DNA from 2 places in the Kitasatospora sp. NPDC093558 genome. Region 2 is predicted to be linked to the other one. Evidence: riboswitches for the same ligand, from Rfam matches in the RefSeq annotation. Region 2 holds a riboswitch; the other holds the start of a gene.

Region 1 (9,991 bases), on a different contig from region 2:
GGTGACCACCGGCAAGCCCGGCTTCGACACCCGCAACGGCGTCAAGGTGGTGCTCGGCCAGGAGCGCTCGGTGCGGATGAACGGCGAGACGATCGGCATAGCCACCGGCAGCTCGGAGGCCTACGACCTCAACGTCGAGTGGGCCACCCGGGTGACGTGGAGCGGCGAGTACGTCCACGCGGCGCCCTGGTCGGTCGGCTCGCAGGGCTACGAGAACGTCAGCCACGGCTGCACCGGCATGAGTACCGACAACGCCAAGTGGTTCTACGACAACACCCGGGTGGGGGACGTGGTGACGGTGGTCAACAGCCGCGGCGCCACGATGGAGCCGTTCGGCAACGGCTTCGGGGACTGGAACGTCTCCTGGGCGGACTGGGTCAAGCACAGCTCCCTCGGCAAGCCCCTCAGCACCACCGTCCCGACCTCGCAGGCCCCCGCCACGGGGATGATCCGCCCGGAGGTCTGAGCGGCCCCCGGAGGCCGTCCTCAGCCCTCCGGGAAGACGAGCCGCAGGGCGGTGTCCACCGCCGCCAGGGCGTCCCCGCGCGACAGCCCGAGCCGGCGCACCCGTTCGGCGTACTCGGTGGCGGCCTCGGCGGCCAGCCGGTGCGCGGTGTCGCCGGTGGCCGCGATCAGCGTGCCGCGCCGGCCGTGCGTCTCGACCACGCCGTCCGCCTCCAGCTCCCGGTACGCGCGCGCGACCGTCCCGGCGGCCAGGCCCAGCTCCTCGGCCAGCGCCCGGACGGTCGGCAGCCGCAGCCCGGCGGGCAGTTCGCCGGAACGGGCGCGCTCGGCGACCTGGGCGCGGATCTGCTCGTACGGGGGAGTGGCGGAGGCGGGGTCGACGGACAGCTGCACGGTGGGCTCCTGAGGGTGCCTGAGGGGCTGGAGGGACGGGAAAGCCCGAGGGCCGCCGACCAGAAGAACTCTGGTCAGCGGCCCTCGGGTGTGGCGCTGCGGTGCGTACGGGATCAGTGGTGGCCGTGGCCGCTGGTGATCTCGTGGTGCTCCTCGGCGGTGGGCTTGGGGATCTGGCTGCCCTCGCCGTAGAAGCCGCGGGACAGCTTGGCCCGGGTGCGGGTGAGGACGCCGGCCTTGGCGGCCACGCCGTTCTCGTCCGTCTGGGCCGGCAGCTCGACCGGCTCGTTCTGCTCGTGCGCGGTGAGCTTGAACAGGTCCTTCTGCGGCAGCTGGGCGTGCACCTCGACGAACTCACCGTGCGGCAGGCGCTTGATGACGCCGGTCTCGCGGCCGTGCAGCACCTTCTCCTTGTCGCGGCGCTGGAGGCCGAGGCACCAGCGCTTGGTGACGATGAAGGTGATGACCGGCACCACGAAGAAGCCGGTGCGCACGAAGTAGGTGATCGCGTTGAGCGACAGGTGCAGGTGGGTGGCGAACAGGTCGTTGCCACCACCGATCAGCAGGACCAGGTAGAGGCTGATCCAGGCGGCACCCAGGGCGGTGCGGACCGGGGCGTTGCGCGGGCGGTCCAGGATGTGGTGCTCGCGCTTGTCGCCGGTGATCCAGCCCTCGATGAACGGGTAGACCGCGATCGCGACCAGGACCAGCGGGAAGATCATCAGCGGGACGAACACGCCCAGGTTCAGCGTGTGGCCCCACAGGCTGATCTCCCAGCCCGGCATGACGCGGATCAGGCCCTCGGAGAAGCCCATGTACCAGTCCGGCTGGGCGTCGGTCGACACCTGGTCGGGGCGGTACGGGCCGTACGCCCAGATCGGGTTGATCGAGGCGATCGCCGAGATGGCGGCGATGATGCCGAACACCAGGAAGAAGAAGCCACCGGCCTTGGCCATGTAGACCGGCATCAGCGGCATGCCGACGACGTTCTTCTCGGTCTTGCCCGGGCCCGCCCACTGGGTGTGCTTGTGGTAGAAGACCAGGATCAGGTGCGCCACCAGCAGGCCGAGCATGATGCCCGGGATCAGCAGCACGTGGATCGTGAAGAACCGCGGGATGATGTCGGTGCCGGGGAACTCGCCCCCGTACAGGAACATCTGGATGTAGGTGCCCACCAGCGGGACGGCGAGGATCGCGCCTTCCATGAAGCGGATACCGGTACCCGACAGCAGGTCGTCCGGCAGCGAGTAGCCGAAGAAGCCGTCGAACATGCCCAGGACCAGCAGCAGGAAGCCGAAGACCCAGTTGATCTCACGCGGCTTGCGGAACGCGCCGGTGAAGAACACGCGCATCATGTGCACGAGCATGGCCGCCACGAAGACCAGGGCGGCCCAGTGGTGGATCTGGCGGATCAGCAGACCGCCGCGGACCTCGAAGCTGATGTTCACCGTCGACGCGTACGCCTCGGACATGCCGATGCCCTTGAGGGGCACGTACGAGCCGTTGTAGACGACCTCGGCCATCGACGGCTTGAAGAACAGCGTCAGGTACACGCCGGTCAGGATGATGATGATGAACGAGTAGAGGCAGATCTCGCCCAGCATGAAGGACCAGTGGTCCGGGAAGATCTTGCGCAGGTTGGACTTGGCGAGGGAGTAGATCCCCAGCCGGCCGTCCGTCCAGTCAGCCGCGGCCTCCCACTTGTTGGCGGGGTTGGCACGCGTGCTGGTGGGCTTGGCGGCACCGGAGGTGGTGCTGCTCGCGCTACTCATCGAGCACGCTCCCAGTAGCTCGGGCCGACAGGCTCGTCGAAGTCGCCGGTGGCGACCAGGTGACCCTGTTCGTCAGTGGTGATCTTCAGCTGCGGCAGGGGGTGCCCGGCCGGGCCGAAGATGACGCGCGCGCCGTCCGACAGGTCGAAGGTCGACTGGTGGCAGGGGCAGAGCGCGTGGTGGGTCTGCTGCTCGTAGAGGCTGATCGGGCAGCCGACGTGGGTGCAGATCTTCGAGTAGGCGAGGATGCCCTCGAAGCCCTTCTCCCGGGACTTGTCGTCCTTGATGTCCTCCGGCGCGATGCGCACCAGCATCAGGGCGTCCTTGGCGATGGCCTGCTGGAAGTCCTCGTCGTGGACGTGCAGACCCTCGGGCATGGCGAAGGTCAGCGAGCCGACGACGATGTCATCGGCCTTCATCGGCTGGTTGGTGCTCATGTTGATGAGCTGCAGCGGCTTGGCCGGGGTCGCCTCCTTCCAGCCCGTCTCCTTCAGCTTCTTCTCGGGCAGCGGCCCGAGGTCGCGGAGCAGGACCACGCCGGAGAGCGGGACCAGCGCCATCGAGCCGATGAGGGTGTTGCGGATCATCTTCCGGCGACCGAAGCCGGACTCGGCGGCACCGGTCTTGAACTGGTTGATGACGTCCGCGCGGACCTCTTCGTCGGCCTCGATCGGGTGACGCTCGGACGGGATCTCGACGTCCGACATCAGGGTGCGGGCCCAGTGGACCGCGCCCGCGCCGATCAGGAACAGCGCGACGCCCAGGGTCAGGCCGAGCGCGAAGTTCAGCGCGCTGACGTGACCGAGCGGGAAGATGTAGACGATCTTGTCCGGGTCGATGCCCACGTACGACGCGATGAAGCCGATGGTGGCGATCATCGAGATCACGAACATCAGCGAGACCTGGCGCTCGGCGCGCTTGGCGGCCCGCTCGTCGATGTCGGTGCGACGGGGCTCGTGGGCCGGCAGGCCCGGGTCGGCGAACGGGTCGCCGTGGTCGGCCACCTCGCCGGCGGAGCCGTGGTGCTCCGGAAGCTTCTCTTCTGACATGTCGTGGCTCATGACTTCTTGGCCTTGGTGGTGTGGGCGGCGACCCAGATCGCGACCGCGATGAGCACGCCGAGACCGAAGATCCAGCCGAACAGACCCTCGGTCACCGGACCGAGGCTGCCGAGCGTGAGACCACCGGGGTTCGGCTCATCGTTGGTGGTGTGGCGGACGAAGGCCACGATCTGCTTCTTCTGCTCCTCGGGCATGGTGGTGTCCGGGAACGACGGCATGTTCTGCGGGCCGGTCTGCATGGCCTCGTAGATGTGCTTGGCGTCCACGCCCTCCAGCGACGGCGCGTACTTGCCCTTGGTCAGGGCACCACCCTGGCCGGCGAAGTTGTGGCACTGGGCGCAGTTGGTGCGGAACAGCTCGCCGCCCTTGGAGATGTCCTCGGGGTTGGTCGAGGTGTACTGCTCCGGGAGCGGCGTGACCGGGCCGGGGCCGAGCGAGGACACGAAGGCGGAGAGCTGGTCGATCTCGCCCTGCGTGTAGATGTTCTTCTTGCGCGGGACCTGGGCGCCGGGCTGCTGGGCCGGCATGCGACCGGTGGCGACCTGGAAGTCGACGGCGGCGGAGCCGACGCCGACCAGGCTCGGACCGTCGCTGCTGCCCTGGCCGTTCAGGCCGTGGCAGGAGGAGCAGCCGACGGCGAAGAGCTTCTTACCCTCGTCGATCGCGAGCGACTGCGCGGCGACGTCGGCCTGCGCCTTGTCGGCGGGCGCGAACACGGCGTACAGCCCCCCGGTTGCCGCCAGGGCGAGAAGTAGGACGACCAGCGCCGCCAATGGGTGGCGCCGTCGTGCGGAGAGCTTTTTCACGGAATAACCCCGGTGTCAGGATCTGGTCGACTGGTGGGTGCACCCGGCTGCCGGTCTGGCCGGCACGAGGCTGCCTCTGGCTAGGGCTGCGCGCGCGGTCGGTCGGTGGGAGCGTCGGCACCGGCAGAAGCGGCCCTGCGCCGGTGAGGGCGGGGGCCGCAGCCGGTGGCCAGCGACCTGATCAGCTGGTTACTTGATCAGGTAGATGGTCGCGAACAGGCCGATCCACACGACGTCGACGAAGTGCCAGTAGTACGACACCACGATGGCGGCGGTGGCCTGCTCGTGCGTGAAGCGCTTGGCTGCGTACGTCCGTCCCAGGACCAGCAGGAAGGCGATCAGACCACCCGTCACGTGCAGACCGTGGAAGCCGGTGGTCAGGTAGAACACCGTGCCGTACGGGTCGGAGGACAGCGAGAGGCCGTCCTTCTTGACCAGCTCGGTGTACTCGAAGATCTGACCGCCGATGAAGATCGCGCCCATCACGAAGGTGATGACGAACCACGAGCGGAGCTTCTTCACGTCCCCGCGCTCGGCGGCGAACACGCCGAGCTGGCAGGTCAGCGAGGAGAGCACCAGGATCGTGGTGTTGACCGAGGAGAAGGGCACGTTGAGGGCGTGCGCCTTCTCGGTCCAGAACTCCGGCCCCTTGACGGAGCGGAGCGTGAAGTACATCGCGAAGAGGGCCGCGAAGAACATCAACTCGGAACTGAGCCAGACGATCGTTCCGACGCTGACCATGTTCGGCCGGTTGACCGATCCGTGCGCGTGCCCGGTTTCTACTGCTGTTGCTGTCGCCACGACGGACATTATGTCGGTCCCTTATTCCGTCTTCACGCCGGGGGGTGTCCCTCGGAGTGTCCGGTGCGTGAGGTATGCCCGCTTGGGGGGTGGCCGGGTGCCCGGACGGTACCTGAGCAGCGGGGTGTCCCTTTTCTGACGGTTCCTCGGAGCGCCCTTGGACCCCGTTGCCCAGCGTGTCGATGCACGGTCGGCGCAGCGCCCCGGGGTAGGGGAGCCGGCGGGCTGTCGGCCGTCCGGGTGGACTGCGCGGGTCCGGGTGACGGGGCGTCCTCCGGGCGGGTGAGCCCCGGGCGCGGCGCCTTGAGAAGGAACGCGCGCGGGAGAGGGCTCGGGCGGGGGTGATCCGGAGTAGCATCCGGGTCAGGCGAACGTGGTCCGGATCACACTTGAGGGAGCAGGGTCAATGGCGTACACGACCGATGAGACGCTCACCGTCCTCGTCTACAGCGACGACCGCAACACCCGCGAGCAGGTGCTGACGGCGCTCGGCCGCCGGCCCGCCGAGGATCTGCCCGAGCTGTCCTACCTGGAGTGCGCGACCACCCCCGCGGTGCTGCGGGCGCTGGAGAAGGGGGGCGTCGACCTCTGCGTCCTGGACGGCGAGGCGGTGCCGGCCGGCGGGCTCGGGCTCGGGCGCCAGCTGAAGGACGAGATCTACGGCTGCCCGCCGGTGCTGGTGCTGATCGGCCGGCCGCAGGACTCCTGGCTGGCCGCCTGGAGCCGGGCCGACGCGGCGATCTCGCACCCGGTGGACCCGGTCGCGCTGGCCGGGGCGGTGGCCACGCTGCTGCGGGCGCGCGTGGCCAAGCGGGCCCCCGCCACGCGTTGAGCGGTGCCGTCTCAGTACTAGAGAAGACAGGGCCGGAGGTGCCCCGCCGCTGGATAGGCTGACTCCATCCGTACGGACGTCCCCCGCGGGGGAACCGACACAGCTGGAGTCAGCCATGGTGAACGTGAACCCTGCGAACGGTGGTACCGACCCCGCGCAGGTGGTCCGCACCTGGCCGGACCTCCTGTCGGCGCTGTTGAAGGGGGAGGACCTCGACCGCTCGGCCACCGCGTGGGCGATGGACCGGATCATGAGCGGCGAGGCGTCCCCCGTCCAGGTCGCCGGGTTCATGGTGGCGCTGCGGGCCAAGGGCGAGACGGTCGACGAGATCACCGGCCTGGTGGACGCGATGTACGCGCACGCCGAGCCGCTGGACATCCCCGGCCCGGCGGTGGACATCGTCGGCACCGGCGGCGACCGCGCCAAGACCGTCAACATCTCCACCATGTCCGCGATCGTCGCGGCGGCGGCCGGCGCCAAGGTGGTCAAGCACGGCAACCGGGCGTCGTCCTCGGCCAGCGGGTCCTCGGACGTGCTGGAGAAGCTCGGCATCGCCCTGGACCTGTCGGCCCGGCGGGTGGCCGAGGTCGCCGACGAGGTCGGGCTCACCTTCTGTTTCGCGGCGAAGTTCCACCCGTCGATGCGGCACGCCGCGACCGCGCGGCGCGACCTCGGGGTGCCGACCGCGTTCAACATCCTCGGCCCGCTGACCAACCCGGCCAAGGTCACCTCGCACGCCGTCGGCTGCTTCGACACCCGGCTCGCCGGGCTGATCGCGGGCGTGCTCGCCCGGCGCGGCTCCAGCGCACTGGTGTTCCGTGGCGACGACGGCCTGGACGAGCTGACCGTCACCACGACGTCCCGGGTGTGGATCGTGCGGGACGGGATCGTCACCGAGACCGCCTTCGACCCGCGGGACGTCGGCATCGAGCTGGTCGGCATCGAGGCGCTGCGCGGGGCGGACGCCTCCTACAACGCCGAGGTGGCGCGCCGGCTGCTGGCCGGGGAGCGCGGGCCGGTGCGGGACGCCGTCCTGCTGAACACGGCGGCGGCGCTGGTGGCGCTGGAGCTGACCGACGCGCCGCTCGTCGAGCAGCTGGCGGCCGGCATGGAGCGGGCCGCGGCGGCCGTCGACTCGGGCGCGGCGCAGGAGCTGCTGCGGCGCTGGTCGGAGGCCACCAGCCGGGGCTGACAAGCGAGTTGGGGGCCCGCGGCAGGCCGTTGCCGCGGGCCTCTTCGCGCGCCTCTTCGCGTGTCCGGATGGTGGACGCCCGTTTGACCACCCGCCGGACGGGACCTACAGTCTTGGCCAGGTCATGAGTGACAGCGTCAAGCCCCAGCTTGCTGTCCGGCAACCCTCCGTCCGTGGCGGGGTGCCCTGGGTGAGGACCGGGTCGCGCGGCAATCCGTCCGCGAGGCAAGCGCGGACGCCGGACGATCAGCACTCCCGGGGTCCCTCAACCTCCGAAGGAGTGCATCCTCATGTCTGTCTCCGTTGACATCTCCGCCCCGCTCGCCGTCCTCGGCCACGACGTCCAGGTGCCGCTCGCCAACGGCGAGAAGGTCGGCTACGCGCCGCTCGACTACGCGGCCAGCTCGCCGGCACTCCAGCGGGTGTGGGACGACGTCGCCGCGTACGCCCCCTACTACGGCAGCGTGCACCGCGGCGCCGGGTACCTCTCGCAGCTGTCCACCGACCTGTTCGAGCAGAGCCGCCGGACCGTCGGCGAGTTCCTCGGCCTGCGCGAGGACGACCAGGTGGTCTTCACCCGGGCCACCACCGACTCGCTCAACCTGCTCGCCGCCGCGCTGCCCGCCGGCACCCGGGTGTTCGCGTTCGAGACCGAGCACCACGCCTCGCTGCTGCCCTGGGCCCACGCCGGGCTGGACGTCACCTACCTGCGCGCGCCGCGCTCGCACGCCGAGGCCGTCGCCGCGCTGGACGCCGCGCTCGCCGCGGCGCCCGAGGGCCCCAAGCTGCTGTGCGTCACCGGCGCCTCGAACGTCACCGGCGAGCTGTGGCCGGTCGCCGAGCTGACCGCGACCGCGCACCGGTACGGCGCCCGGGTGGTGCTGGACGCGGCGCAGCTCGCGCCGCACCACCGGGTCTCGGTGGCCGAGCTGGACGTCGACTGGATCGCCTTCTCCGGCCACAAGATCTACGCGCCGTTCGGCGCCGGGGTGCTGGCCGGCCGGGCGGACTGGCTGGACGCGGCCGAGCCCTACCTGGCCGGCGGCGGGGCGACCCGGACGGTGGCGCGGGAGGCGGACGGCTCGGTGGCCGTGCAGTGGCGCACCGGCCCGGCCCGGCACGAGGCCGGCTCGCCGAACGTCATCGGCGCCTACGCCATCGCCTCCGCCTGCCGGGCGCTGACCGAGGCCGGCTTCGACGCGCTGGAGGCCCGCGAGCGGGCGCTGATCGCCCGGCTCACGGCCGGGCTGGCGGAGATCCCGCAGGTCAAGGTGCTGAACCTGTTCGGTGCCGACTCGGCGCGGGTGGGCGTGCTCTCGTTCGTCGTCCGAGGCTGGAACAGCTCGCACTTCTCGGCGGCGCTCTCCGCCGAGTACGGCATCGGGGTGCGCGACGGGCTGTTCTGTGCGCACCCGCTGGTGCGCACGCTGCTCGGCGACGAGGACGTCGCACCGTCCGAGTGCGGTGCGCCGGAGCCGTCGCTGCCGGGTGAGCGCAGCCTGAACGCCATCCGGGTCAGCTTCGGCGCCGGGACCCCGGACGAGCACGTCGACCGCTTCCTGACCGCCGTCCGCGCGCTGGTCACGGACGGCGCGGCGTGGAACTACCGCAACGAGGACGGTCGTTGCGTGGCCACTGTGCAGATCGACAGGGGCCGTCGCGAGGGCTGAGGACTACTCGTCCAGGCCGAGCGCGAACGCGGCCTCCAGGTCGTGCTGGGAGTAGGTGCGGAAGGCGATCTGGGTCTCGGTGTGCGCGACGCCCGGGACCTTGTTCAGCCGGCCCGGGATGACGTCGGCCAGGTCGTCGTGCTTGCGCACCCGCACCATCGCGACCAGGTCGTAGCCGCCGGTCACCGAGTACACCTCGCTGACCCCGTCAATGGACGCGATGGCCTCGGCGATCTCCGGGATGCGGTCGACACTGGTCTTGATCAGGACGATGGCGGTGATCACTGTTCGGCTCCTTCGTGGGGTGGCGCCAGCGTATCGGGCGTCAGCCGGGCCGTCTCGGGGGGTGGCGGACCACGGTGCAGGCGAAGAGGAAGCCGGCGCAGAAGCCGATCACGTGGACGAGGTAGGCGACCCCGGGGCCGGCCGAGTGCACCGACCACCACTGCAGGGCGAACCAGAGGCCCAGCACCAGCCAGGCAGGGAACCGCAGCGGCAGGAAGAGCAGCAGCGGGACGAGCGTCGTGACCCGGGAGCGCGGGTGGAAGCGCAGGTAGGCGCCCAGGACGGCGGAGATCGCGCCGGAGGCTCCGATCAGGACACGGGTGGAGTCCGGGGAGTGCGCCTCGGCGAGGGCGAAGCCGTACGTCGCGAGGCTCCCGGCGGCCAGGTAGAAGAGGAGGAAGCGGGCCCGGCCGACGCGCCGTTCGACGGTGGGGCCGAAGACGTGGAGGAAGAGCAGGTTGCCGGCCAGGTGCAGCCAGCCGGCGTGCAGGAAGAGGCCGGTGAGGACGGAGACGGCCGGGCGCTTGCCCGGGGTGGGGGCGGCCGGGCAGCCGGGGACGGGGTCCGGGGCCTCGGCGAGCTGGCCGGCCGTCAGCGGGCGCCCGGCCAGCAGCTCGGCGGGGACGGCGCCCCAGCGCTGCTCGTACCGCTGCTCGGCGCAGACGCGGGCCTGCCCGGTGCCGTACAGGGGGTTGAGTCCGGCGGCCGGGCCGA
Region 2 (8,749 bases):
ATCGAGCGTTCTGTCATGCGTCTACATATATCGTCAACCGGCATATAGGTCCAGCACCGGTCCCGCCGCGGACACGTCTGTGACACGACCAGCACAATGGCGCCCATGCCGAACACCGAGGACCTGCTCGCCGACTGGACCGCCCTGCTGCACCGCTGCGGCACCACCGCCGACCCCGTGGCGTACGGCCGGGAGCTGCTCCGCCGCTGGGCCGAGCCGCAGCGCCGGTACCACACCGCCGACCACCTGCGCGCGGTCCTGCGGCACGTCGACGCCCTCGCCGGGCACGCCGCCGACCCGGACGCCGTCCGGCTCGCCGCCTGGTTCCACGACGCCGTCTACCGGCCCGACCGCTCCGAGAACGAGGAGCGCAGCGCCGCGCTCGCGGTCCGGGCCCTCACCGCCGCCGGCCTGCCCGCCGCGCGGACGGCCGAGGTCGAGCGGCTCATCCTGCTCACCGTCACCCACGACCCCGCCCCGGGCGACCGCGACGGCGAGGTGCTGTGCGACGCGGACCTCGCCGTCCTCGGCGGCACCCCGGAGGCGTACGCGGCCTACGTGGCCGCCGTCCGCGAGGAGTACGGCTTCGTGCCCGAGCCGGACTTCCGGGCAGGACGGGCGGCCGTGCTGCGCCGGCTCCTCGCCCTGCCCGCGCTCTACCGCACCCCGGCCGCCCACGAGCGCTTCACGGTGGCGGCGCGGGCCAACCTGACGGCCGAACTCGCCGCCCTCTAGGCCAACTTCCCGACCGGCGCGACCGCGGCTCCCTGCTTGCCGCACACCCAGTGCGGGTCCGGTCCCAGCTCCGGCTCCACGCTCAGCGCGTGCGGGTCCCCGTCGGCCGCGCAGGCGGTGCACAGCGGCCAGCGGCCGTACGCCTCCAGGAGCGCGTCCTGGACGTCCTGGGCGACCAGCCCGAGCACGTACTCCGTGCCGTCCGGCCACTGCTCCAGCCACCACCGCCGGTGCGTGACGGCCTGCTCCACGAGCGAGACGACGGCGGCGTCCGCCACGTCCCGCGCGGTGAGGTCGGCCAGGATCCGCGCACGGGCGTCGTGCAGGGCGCTCTCGATGTCAGCCATCCGTGAATTCTCCCAGGAAACGCCGCGTGGGCGGCCCCCCGAAGGGGACCGCCCACGCGATCGGAACACCGATCCGGTCGAACGACCAGGATCAGAAGTCCATGTCACCGCCCGGCATGCCGCCGGCCGGGGCCGCGGCCTTCTCCGGCTTGTCGGCGATGACGGCCTCGGTGGTGAGGAACAGCGCCGCGATGGAGGCGGCGTTCTGCAGCGCCGAGCGGGTGACCTTGGCCGGGTCGATGATGCCCACGGCGATGAGGTCGACGTACTCGTTGGTGGCGGCGTTCAGGCCGTGACCGGCGGGGAGGTTGCGCACCTTCTCCACCACGACGCCGCCCTCGAGGCCGGCGTTGGTCGCGATCTGCTTGATCGGGGCCTCCAGCGCCACGCGGACGATGTTGGCACCGGTGGCCTCGTCGCCCTCGAGCTCCAGCTTGTCGAACGCGACACCGGCCTGCAGCAGGGCGACGCCACCACCGGCGACGATGCCCTCCTCGACGGCGGCCTTGGCGTTGCGGACGGCGTCCTCGATGCGGTGCTTGCGCTCCTTGAGCTCCACCTCGGTGGCCGCGCCGGCCTTGATGACGGCCACGCCGCCGGCCAGCTTGGCGAGGCGCTCCTGGAGCTTCTCGCGGTCGTAGTCCGAGTCGCTGTTCTCGATCTCGGCGCGGATCTGGTTCACGCGGCCCGCGACCATCTCGCTGTCGCCGGCACCGTCGACGATCGTGGTCTCGTCCTTGGTGATGACGACCTTGCGGGCGCCACCCAGGAGGTCCAGACCGGCGTTCTCCAGCTTCAGGCCGACCTCCTCGGAGATCACGGTGCCGCCGGTGAGGGTGGCGATGTCCTGGAGCATGGCCTTGCGGCGGTCGCCGAAGCCCGGGGCCTTGACGGCGACGGACTTGAAGACGCCCTTGATCTTGTTGACGATCAGGGTCGAGAGGGCCTCGCCCTCGACGTCCTCGGCGATGATGACGAGCGGCTTGCCGCTCTGCATGACCTTCTCCAGCAGCGGGAGCAGGTCCTTGATGCCGCCGATCTTGGAGTTGGCGATGAGGATGTACGGGTCCTCGAACGTCGCCTCCATGCGCTCCAGGTCGGTCGCGAAGTAGGCGGAGATGTAGCCCTTGTCGAAGCGCATGCCCTCGGTGAGCTCGAGCTCCAGGCCGAAGGTGTTGCTCTCCTCGACGGTGATGACGCCTTCCTTGCCGACCTTGTCCATCGCCTCGGCGATGAGCTCGCCGATCTGGGTGTCGGCGGCGGAGATGGAGGCGGTGGAGGCGATCTGCTCCTTGGTCTCCACGTCGGTGGCCTGGGCCAGCAGCTGGTCCGAGACGGCGGCGACGGCCTTCTCGATGCCGCGCTTCAGGGCCATCGGGTTGGCGCCGGCGGCGACGTTGCGCAGACCCTCGCGAACCAGGGCCTGGGCGAGCACGGTGGCGGTGGTGGTGCCGTCGCCCGCGACGTCGTCCGTCTTCTTGGCGACCTCCTTGACGAGCTCCGCACCGATCTTCTCGTACGGGTCCTCGAGCTCGATCTCCTTGGCGATGGAGACACCGTCGTTGGTGATCGTGGGGGCGCCCCACTTCTTCTCCAGCACGACGTTGCGACCCTTGGGGCCGAGCGTGACCTTCACTGCGTCGGCGAGCTGGTTCATGCCACGCTCAAGGCCGCGGCGAGCTTCCTCATCAAAGGCGATGATCTTGGCCATCTGAAGTGGTCCTCCGGGACACGGTCGACTGCTCGGACCAAGGGGTGCCCGCGACGGACGGCCAAGGTGTGCGGGGGTCTATTCCCCTACCGCTCCCAGGGCCTCACCGACCCGGTCCGCTGTCACTCTAAGGCTGTGAGTGCTAACGCCAATGATTAGCACTCCGGGTGGTCGAGTGCAAGCCCAATCGCCAAGCCGGGAGCCGCCCCGAGAACGCCGACGGGCCCGTACGACGCGTGTCGTACGGGCCCGTCGAGAAGCGAGTGGTCGCCGGCCGTGGGCCGCGCCGAGCTCCTGGAGCCGGAAGGGGTCAGACAGCGCGGACCATGTCCGCCTGCGGGCCCTTCTGTCCCTGGGAGATCTCGAACTCGACCCGCTGGCCCTCCTCGAGGGTGCGGTAGCCGTCCATCTGGATCGCGCTGTAGTGGACGAAGACGTCCGCACCACCGTCGACCGCGATGAAGCCGTAGCCCTTCTCCGCGTTGAACCACTTGACGGTGCCCTGAGCCATTCCGAACTCCCCTAGTGCTGTGCTGGCCCTTCACGGTCCCGCGGGTCGCGGGACCGGGTTGGATTGAAGGCCGGCCCGGGGAACCCCCCCTGGGCACAGCCGTGCACGCCGCGATCCACCGTCCCGAACGACATCCGGTGAGCGGGTGATTGCGTCGACCGCGGCTGAATGTATCCGGACCGACGCCCTCTGCAACAGGGCCCTCCGCGGTGAATTCCGGGTCCGCGTCAAGGGACAGGACGGGCCGAACCGGAAGGAACTCGGCAATTCGCGCCGGACATAGCGGACGCATTGCGCAAAACCCCTGAAGAATTCTGACATCCGCGTGACATGTTTCCCGGGCCCGGTCCCCGGGCGGTCTCAACGGACGGACGGCGGAGCGGCGGTTCGCACGGGGAGGGTGAGGGGGACCCCTGTTCCCGGCCGAGCGACACTCTACTCCCACTCGACCGGGAAATATTCCCGCCGAAATGCGAGCAGCCGCCCGCGCGCACGGAATGCGGAATTCCGTGCGCGCGGGCGGCCGGTCGGAGCGGGGCGCGGCTCAGCAGCCGCCGGCCACCGCCGGAATGATCGAGACGCTGGCGCCGTCCTTGATCTCGGTCGCGAGGCCCTCGGCGAAACGCACGTCGTCGTCGTTCACGTACACGTTGACGAAACGGCGCAGCTTCCCGGTGTCGTCCAGGATGCGGGCCGAGATGCCCGCGTGGTTCTTCTCCAGGTCGGCGATGACGTCGCCCAGGGTCCCGCCGTCGGCGGCGACCTCGGCGGCCCCGCCGGTGTAGGTGCGCAGGATGGTGGGGATGCGGACGGTGGCGCTCATGGGTGGCTCTCCTCGTGGGGGGAATCAGGCGGACGCGAGGCCGGCGCTGCGGAAGGAATCCAGCGTCGGGCGGATGACCGCGGTCATCCCGGCATCGGCGACGGCGTCCAGGGTCTTGAGGCCGTCACCGGTGTTGATCGCGACGGTCTCCTTGGCCGGATCCAGCTGTCCGGTCTCGACCAGCTTCTTGAGCACGCCGACGGTCACCCCGCCCGCGGTCTCGGCGAAGATGCCCTCGGTGCGGGCCAGCAGCCGGATCGCGGCCACCACCTCGGCGTCGGTCACGTCCTCGACCGCCCCGCCGGTGCGCCGCGCGATGTCCAGCACGTACGGGCCGTCGGCCGGGTTGCCGATCGCCAGCGACTTGGCGATGGTGTCCGGCTTCACCGGCTTGATCACGTCCCGGCCGGCCTTGAACGCCGCGGACACCGGCGAGCAGCCCTCGGCCTGGGCCCCGAAGATCTTGTACGGCCGGTCCTCGACCAGCCCGAGCTTGATCAGCTCCTGCAGACCCTTGTCGATCTTCGTGAGCTGCGAGCCCGAGGCGATCGGGATGACGATCTGCTCCGGCAGCCGCCAGCCGAGCTGCTCGCAGATCTCGTACGCGAGCGTCTTGGAACCCTCGCCGTAGTACGGGCGGAGGTTGACGTTGACGAAGCCCCAGCCCTCGCCGGCCGGGTCGCCGATCAGCTCCGAGCAGAAGCGGTTCACGTCGTCGTAGTTGCCCTCGATGCCGACCAGCTCACCGCCGTACACGCCGGCCATGACGACCTTGCCCTGCTCCAGGTCGTGCGGGATGAACACGCACGAGCGGAACCCGGCCCGGGCCGCCGCCGCGCCCACCGCACCGGCCAGGTTGCCGGTCGACGAGCAGGACAGCGTCGTGTAGCCGAAGGCGCGCGCGGCCTCGATGGCGCAGGCCACCACGCGGTCCTTGAACGAGTGCGTCGGGTTGCCCGAGTCGTCCTTCACGTACAGCCCAGCCGTGAAGCCCAGTTCCCGTCCGAGGTTGTCCGCCTTCACCAGCGGGGTCCACCCCGGGTTCAGGTTGGGCTTGGAAGCGACATCGGCCGGCACCGGCAGCAGCGGCGCGTAGCGCCAGATCGACGCGGGCCCGGCCTCGATGCGCTTGCGCAGCTCCTCGGCGGCCTCGCCGCCGAACTCGTACGCGATCTCCAGCGGCCCGAAGCACTCCAGGCAGGCGAAGTTCGGACCGAGCGGGAAGCGGGTGCCGCACTCCCGACAGGACAGGGCGGCGGCGGGGCCGAGATCCACGGATGCGGGTGCGACGGTGTCGATAGCCATGATGGCGGAGGCCTCTCTCCTCATCTTCCCCGTGGCGCGGGCGCGCCACGGGCCGGAATTGGCACCTGTCCCGCCGGGGCCTGGTGATCGGCCGCGCGAGAAGGTTGCCGGGACGTCAACGGGCCGTTCCCTCAGTCCCTCTGGATGAGCATGTGAAGTTGTCGTCAGCGGCGACCCCGGCGTGCGAAGGTCCGACCGCTGTACGAAGACTGTATCCGAAGGCGCCGAGCCCGAAAGGGGCCGTCCGCCACGCGAGATGGCCCGTTCCACCCCGATCCGCCGAGGAGAGTCCCGTGCCCGCCGAACCGACCCCCGCACTCCTCCCGCAGGCGGCCTCCTGGCTGGGCCGCCGCTCGTGGAGCGCGGCCGACCGGCCGGTCGACACCCTCCTCGCGGCCAAACGGCGCACCGGCCACACCGTCAGCGTCGTCCTGCCCGCCCTCGACGAGGCGGCGACCGTCGGCGACATCGTCCGCACGATCCGGCGCGAGCTGATGGAACGCCTCCCCCTGGTCGACGAGCTCGTCGTCGTCGACTCCGGCTCCGCCGACGACACCGCCGCCATCGCCGCCGAGGCCGGCGCCCGGGTCGAACACCGCGACCGGATCCTGCCCCGACTGCCCGCAGCCCCCGGCAAGGGCGAGGTGCTGTGGCGCTCGCTGCTGGTCACCCACGGCGACATCGTCTGCTTCATCGACGCCGACCTGCGCGAGTTCGACCCCGCGTTCGTCTCCGGCACCGTCGGCCCGCTGCTCACCGAGCCGGACATCCAGCTGGTCAAGGCCATGTACGACCGCCCGCTCGAGACCGAGAGCGGCGCGGTCGTCCCCGCCGGCGGAGGCCGGGTGACCGAACTGGTGGCCCGCCCCCTCCTCAACCTGCACTGGCCGGAACTCGCCGGTTTCGTCCAGCCGCTCGGCGGCGAGTACGCGGCCCGCCGCGCCCTGCTCGAACGGCTCCCCTTCCCCACCGGCTACGGCGTCGAACTCGGCCTCCTGGTCGACGCGTTGGAACTCGCCGGGCTCGACGCCCTGGCCCAGGTCGACGTCGGCGTCCGGCACCACCGCCACCAGGACGGCCAGGCCCTCGGCCGGATGGCCGCGACCATCTACCGCACCGCGCTGGAACGCCTCGACCGCACCCACCGGCTCAAGGCCTCGGCCGACCTCGTCCACCCGCTGCTCACCCAGTTCACCCGCGACCCGGAGACCCGCGCGTTCACCGCCCACACCCACCCCGTGACGGCCCTGGAGCGCCCCCCGATGCACACCGTGCCCGAGTACGCGACCCGCCACTGACACGTTTGCCGACCCAAACCCCCGGCAACGTACCAACCATGGGCGATCTCACGACCGAACGTTCGAGCGCGACCGTGCTGGTGGCATCCAACCGGGGGCCGGTCTCCTTCAGCACCGCGGACGACGGCACGCTGACCCTCAAACGCGGCGGCGGAGGCCTGGTCTCCGGCCTCTCCGCGATCGACGACCCGCACGCCGTCTGGGTGTGCGCCGCCCTCGGCGACGCCGACCGCCGGGCCGCCCGGGAAGCCCCCGACGGCCGCCTCGACCTGGCCGGCCACGACGTCGGCGGACAGGCCGTCCGGATGCTGGACATCGACCCCGAGACCTTCGCCCGCGCCTACAACGGCGTCGCGAACTCCACCCTCTGGTTCGTGAGCCACCTGCTCTACGCCACGCCCACGGCCCCCGCCTTCGACGCCGGCTTCCGCACCGAGTGGGCCGCCTACGAGACGTACAACCAGGCCTTCTCGGACGCCCTCGCGGCCGAGGCCGCCCCGGACGCCGCCGTCCTGGTCCAGGACTACCACCTGTCCCTCACCCCGGCGCTGCTCCGCGCCACCCGCCCCGACCTGCGCATCGGCCACTTCTCCCACACCCCGTGGGCCCCGCCCGAGTACTTCCGGCTCCTCCCCGACGACGTGGCCAGGGCCGTCCTCACCGGCATCCTCGGCGCCGACCGGGCGGGCTTCCTCACCGAACGCTGGGCGAGGGCCTTCGCCGCCTGCTGCAAGGAGATCCTGAACGCGACCGTCGACGACGACGCCCTCACCGTCACCCACGACAACCGCACGACCCACCTCGGCGTACACGCCCTGGGCGCCGACGCCGACTTCCTGCGCGAGCGCGCCCATCGCCCCGACGTCGACGAGCGCCTCGCCACGCTGCGCGAGGCCGTCGGCGACCGGCGCACGATCGTCCGGGTCGACCGCACCGAGCTGAGCAAGAACATCGTCCGCGGCCTGCTGGCCTACCGGCACCTGCTGCGCACGCGCCCGGAGTGGCACGACCGCGTCGTGCACATCGCCTTCGCCTACCCGTCCCGCACCGACCTCGCCGAATACCGGAACTACACGGCCCAGGTCCGAGACCTCGCCCAGGCCATCAACACCGAATTCGCCACCCCCACCTGGCAGCCGGTGATCCTGCACGTCGACGACGACTTCCCGCGCTCCCTCGCCGCCTACCGGCTCGCCGACGTCGCCCTGGTGAACCCCATCCGGGACGGCATGAACCTGGTGGCCAAGGAAGTCCCGGTGGTCTCCGACCACGGCTGCGCCCTCGTCCTGTCCCGCGAGGCCGGCGCCCACACCGAACTGGCCGACGACGCGATCGTCGTCAACCCGTACGACGTCATCGAGACGGCCGACGCCCTCCACGCGGGCCTTACCATGCCCGCCGAGGAGCGCGCCGACCGCACCAAGCGCCTGGCCGCGGCGGCCACCGCGCTCCCGCCGCAGCAGTGGTTCCTGGACCAGCTCAACGCGCTCTGATCGCCTCGCCCAGGTCCACCAGCAGTTCCACCACGCCCGCCGGCCCGGGCACGACCAGGTCGGCCCGGTCGGCAAGCTCCCGCACCGGCGCGTCCCCCACCGCGCCGCTGCACACGAGCACCCCCGCGAGCCCCTCCCCGCGCAACTTCTCGACGGCAGCGAAAGCCGCGACATCCCCCAGATCATCCCCGGCATAGAGCACGGCCCGAGCCCCACGCTCCCGCAGGAAGCCCGTCAGCGCGGCCCCCTTGTCCACCCCCGGAGGCCGGAGCTCAAGCACCAGCCGCCCGGGCTCCACCACCAGCCCGTGCTCCGCCGCCAGCTCGGCCACCGGCCCGCGCAACAGCTCCAGCGCCTCCTCCGGCGCCGCCGTACGCCGCGTGTGCACCGCGAGCGAGCGCCCCTTGTCCTCGACCCACGTCCCGTCGGGCGCCCCCACCGAGGCCAGCACCCCGGACAGGACCCCGCGCACCGCGACCACCCCCGGATGCACCGGAGGCGCCGAAACCTCCCCGTTCTCCCACCG

What was found. A riboswitch is a leader RNA that binds a small molecule or an ion and turns the genes downstream of it on or off. The one in region 2 is predicted to bind S-adenosylmethionine.
Region 1: it holds a riboswitch for S-adenosylmethionine, as region 2 does, so the genes downstream of both, AB0O00_RS13735 (aminotransferase class V-fold PLP-dependent enzyme) here and thrC (threonine synthase) in region 2, are expected to answer to the same signal.

What each region holds. Positions count from the first base shown of each region.
Region 1 covers NZ_JBFBDY010000106.1:7,841-17,831, forward strand. The annotation lists gene AB0O00_RS13695 (Ig-like domain-containing protein) at 1-466, shown strand, start outside; gene AB0O00_RS13700 (GntR family transcriptional regulator) at 487-858, opposite strand; gene AB0O00_RS13705 (ubiquinol-cytochrome c reductase cytochrome b subunit) at 972-2,630, opposite strand; gene AB0O00_RS13710 (Rieske 2Fe-2S domain-containing protein) at 2,627-3,679, opposite strand; gene AB0O00_RS13715 (cytochrome c) at 3,688-4,497, opposite strand; gene AB0O00_RS13720 (heme-copper oxidase subunit III) at 4,687-5,307, opposite strand; gene AB0O00_RS13725 (hypothetical protein) at 5,705-6,130, shown strand; gene trpD (anthranilate phosphoribosyltransferase) at 6,246-7,322, shown strand; SAM riboswitch class IV at 7,443-7,560, shown strand; gene AB0O00_RS13735 (aminotransferase class V-fold PLP-dependent enzyme) at 7,613-8,992, shown strand; gene AB0O00_RS13740 (Lrp/AsnC ligand binding domain-containing protein) at 8,996-9,277, opposite strand; gene AB0O00_RS13745 (rhomboid family intramembrane serine protease) at 9,318-9,991, opposite strand, start outside.
Region 2 covers NZ_JBFBDY010000232.1:425-9,173, forward strand. The annotation lists gene AB0O00_RS21160 (PadR family transcriptional regulator) at 1-17, opposite strand, end outside; gene AB0O00_RS21165 (hypothetical protein) at 106-735, shown strand; gene AB0O00_RS21170 (hypothetical protein) at 732-1,082, opposite strand; gene groL (chaperonin GroEL) at 1,174-2,793, opposite strand; gene AB0O00_RS21180 (cold-shock protein) at 3,104-3,304, opposite strand; gene AB0O00_RS21185 (ubiquitin-like small modifier protein 1) at 3,849-4,127, opposite strand; gene thrC (threonine synthase) at 4,152-5,432, opposite strand; SAM riboswitch class I at 5,450-5,583, opposite strand; gene AB0O00_RS21195 (glucosyl-3-phosphoglycerate synthase) at 5,726-6,730, shown strand; gene AB0O00_RS21200 (trehalose-6-phosphate synthase) at 6,769-8,223, shown strand; gene otsB (trehalose-phosphatase) at 8,210-8,749, opposite strand, start outside.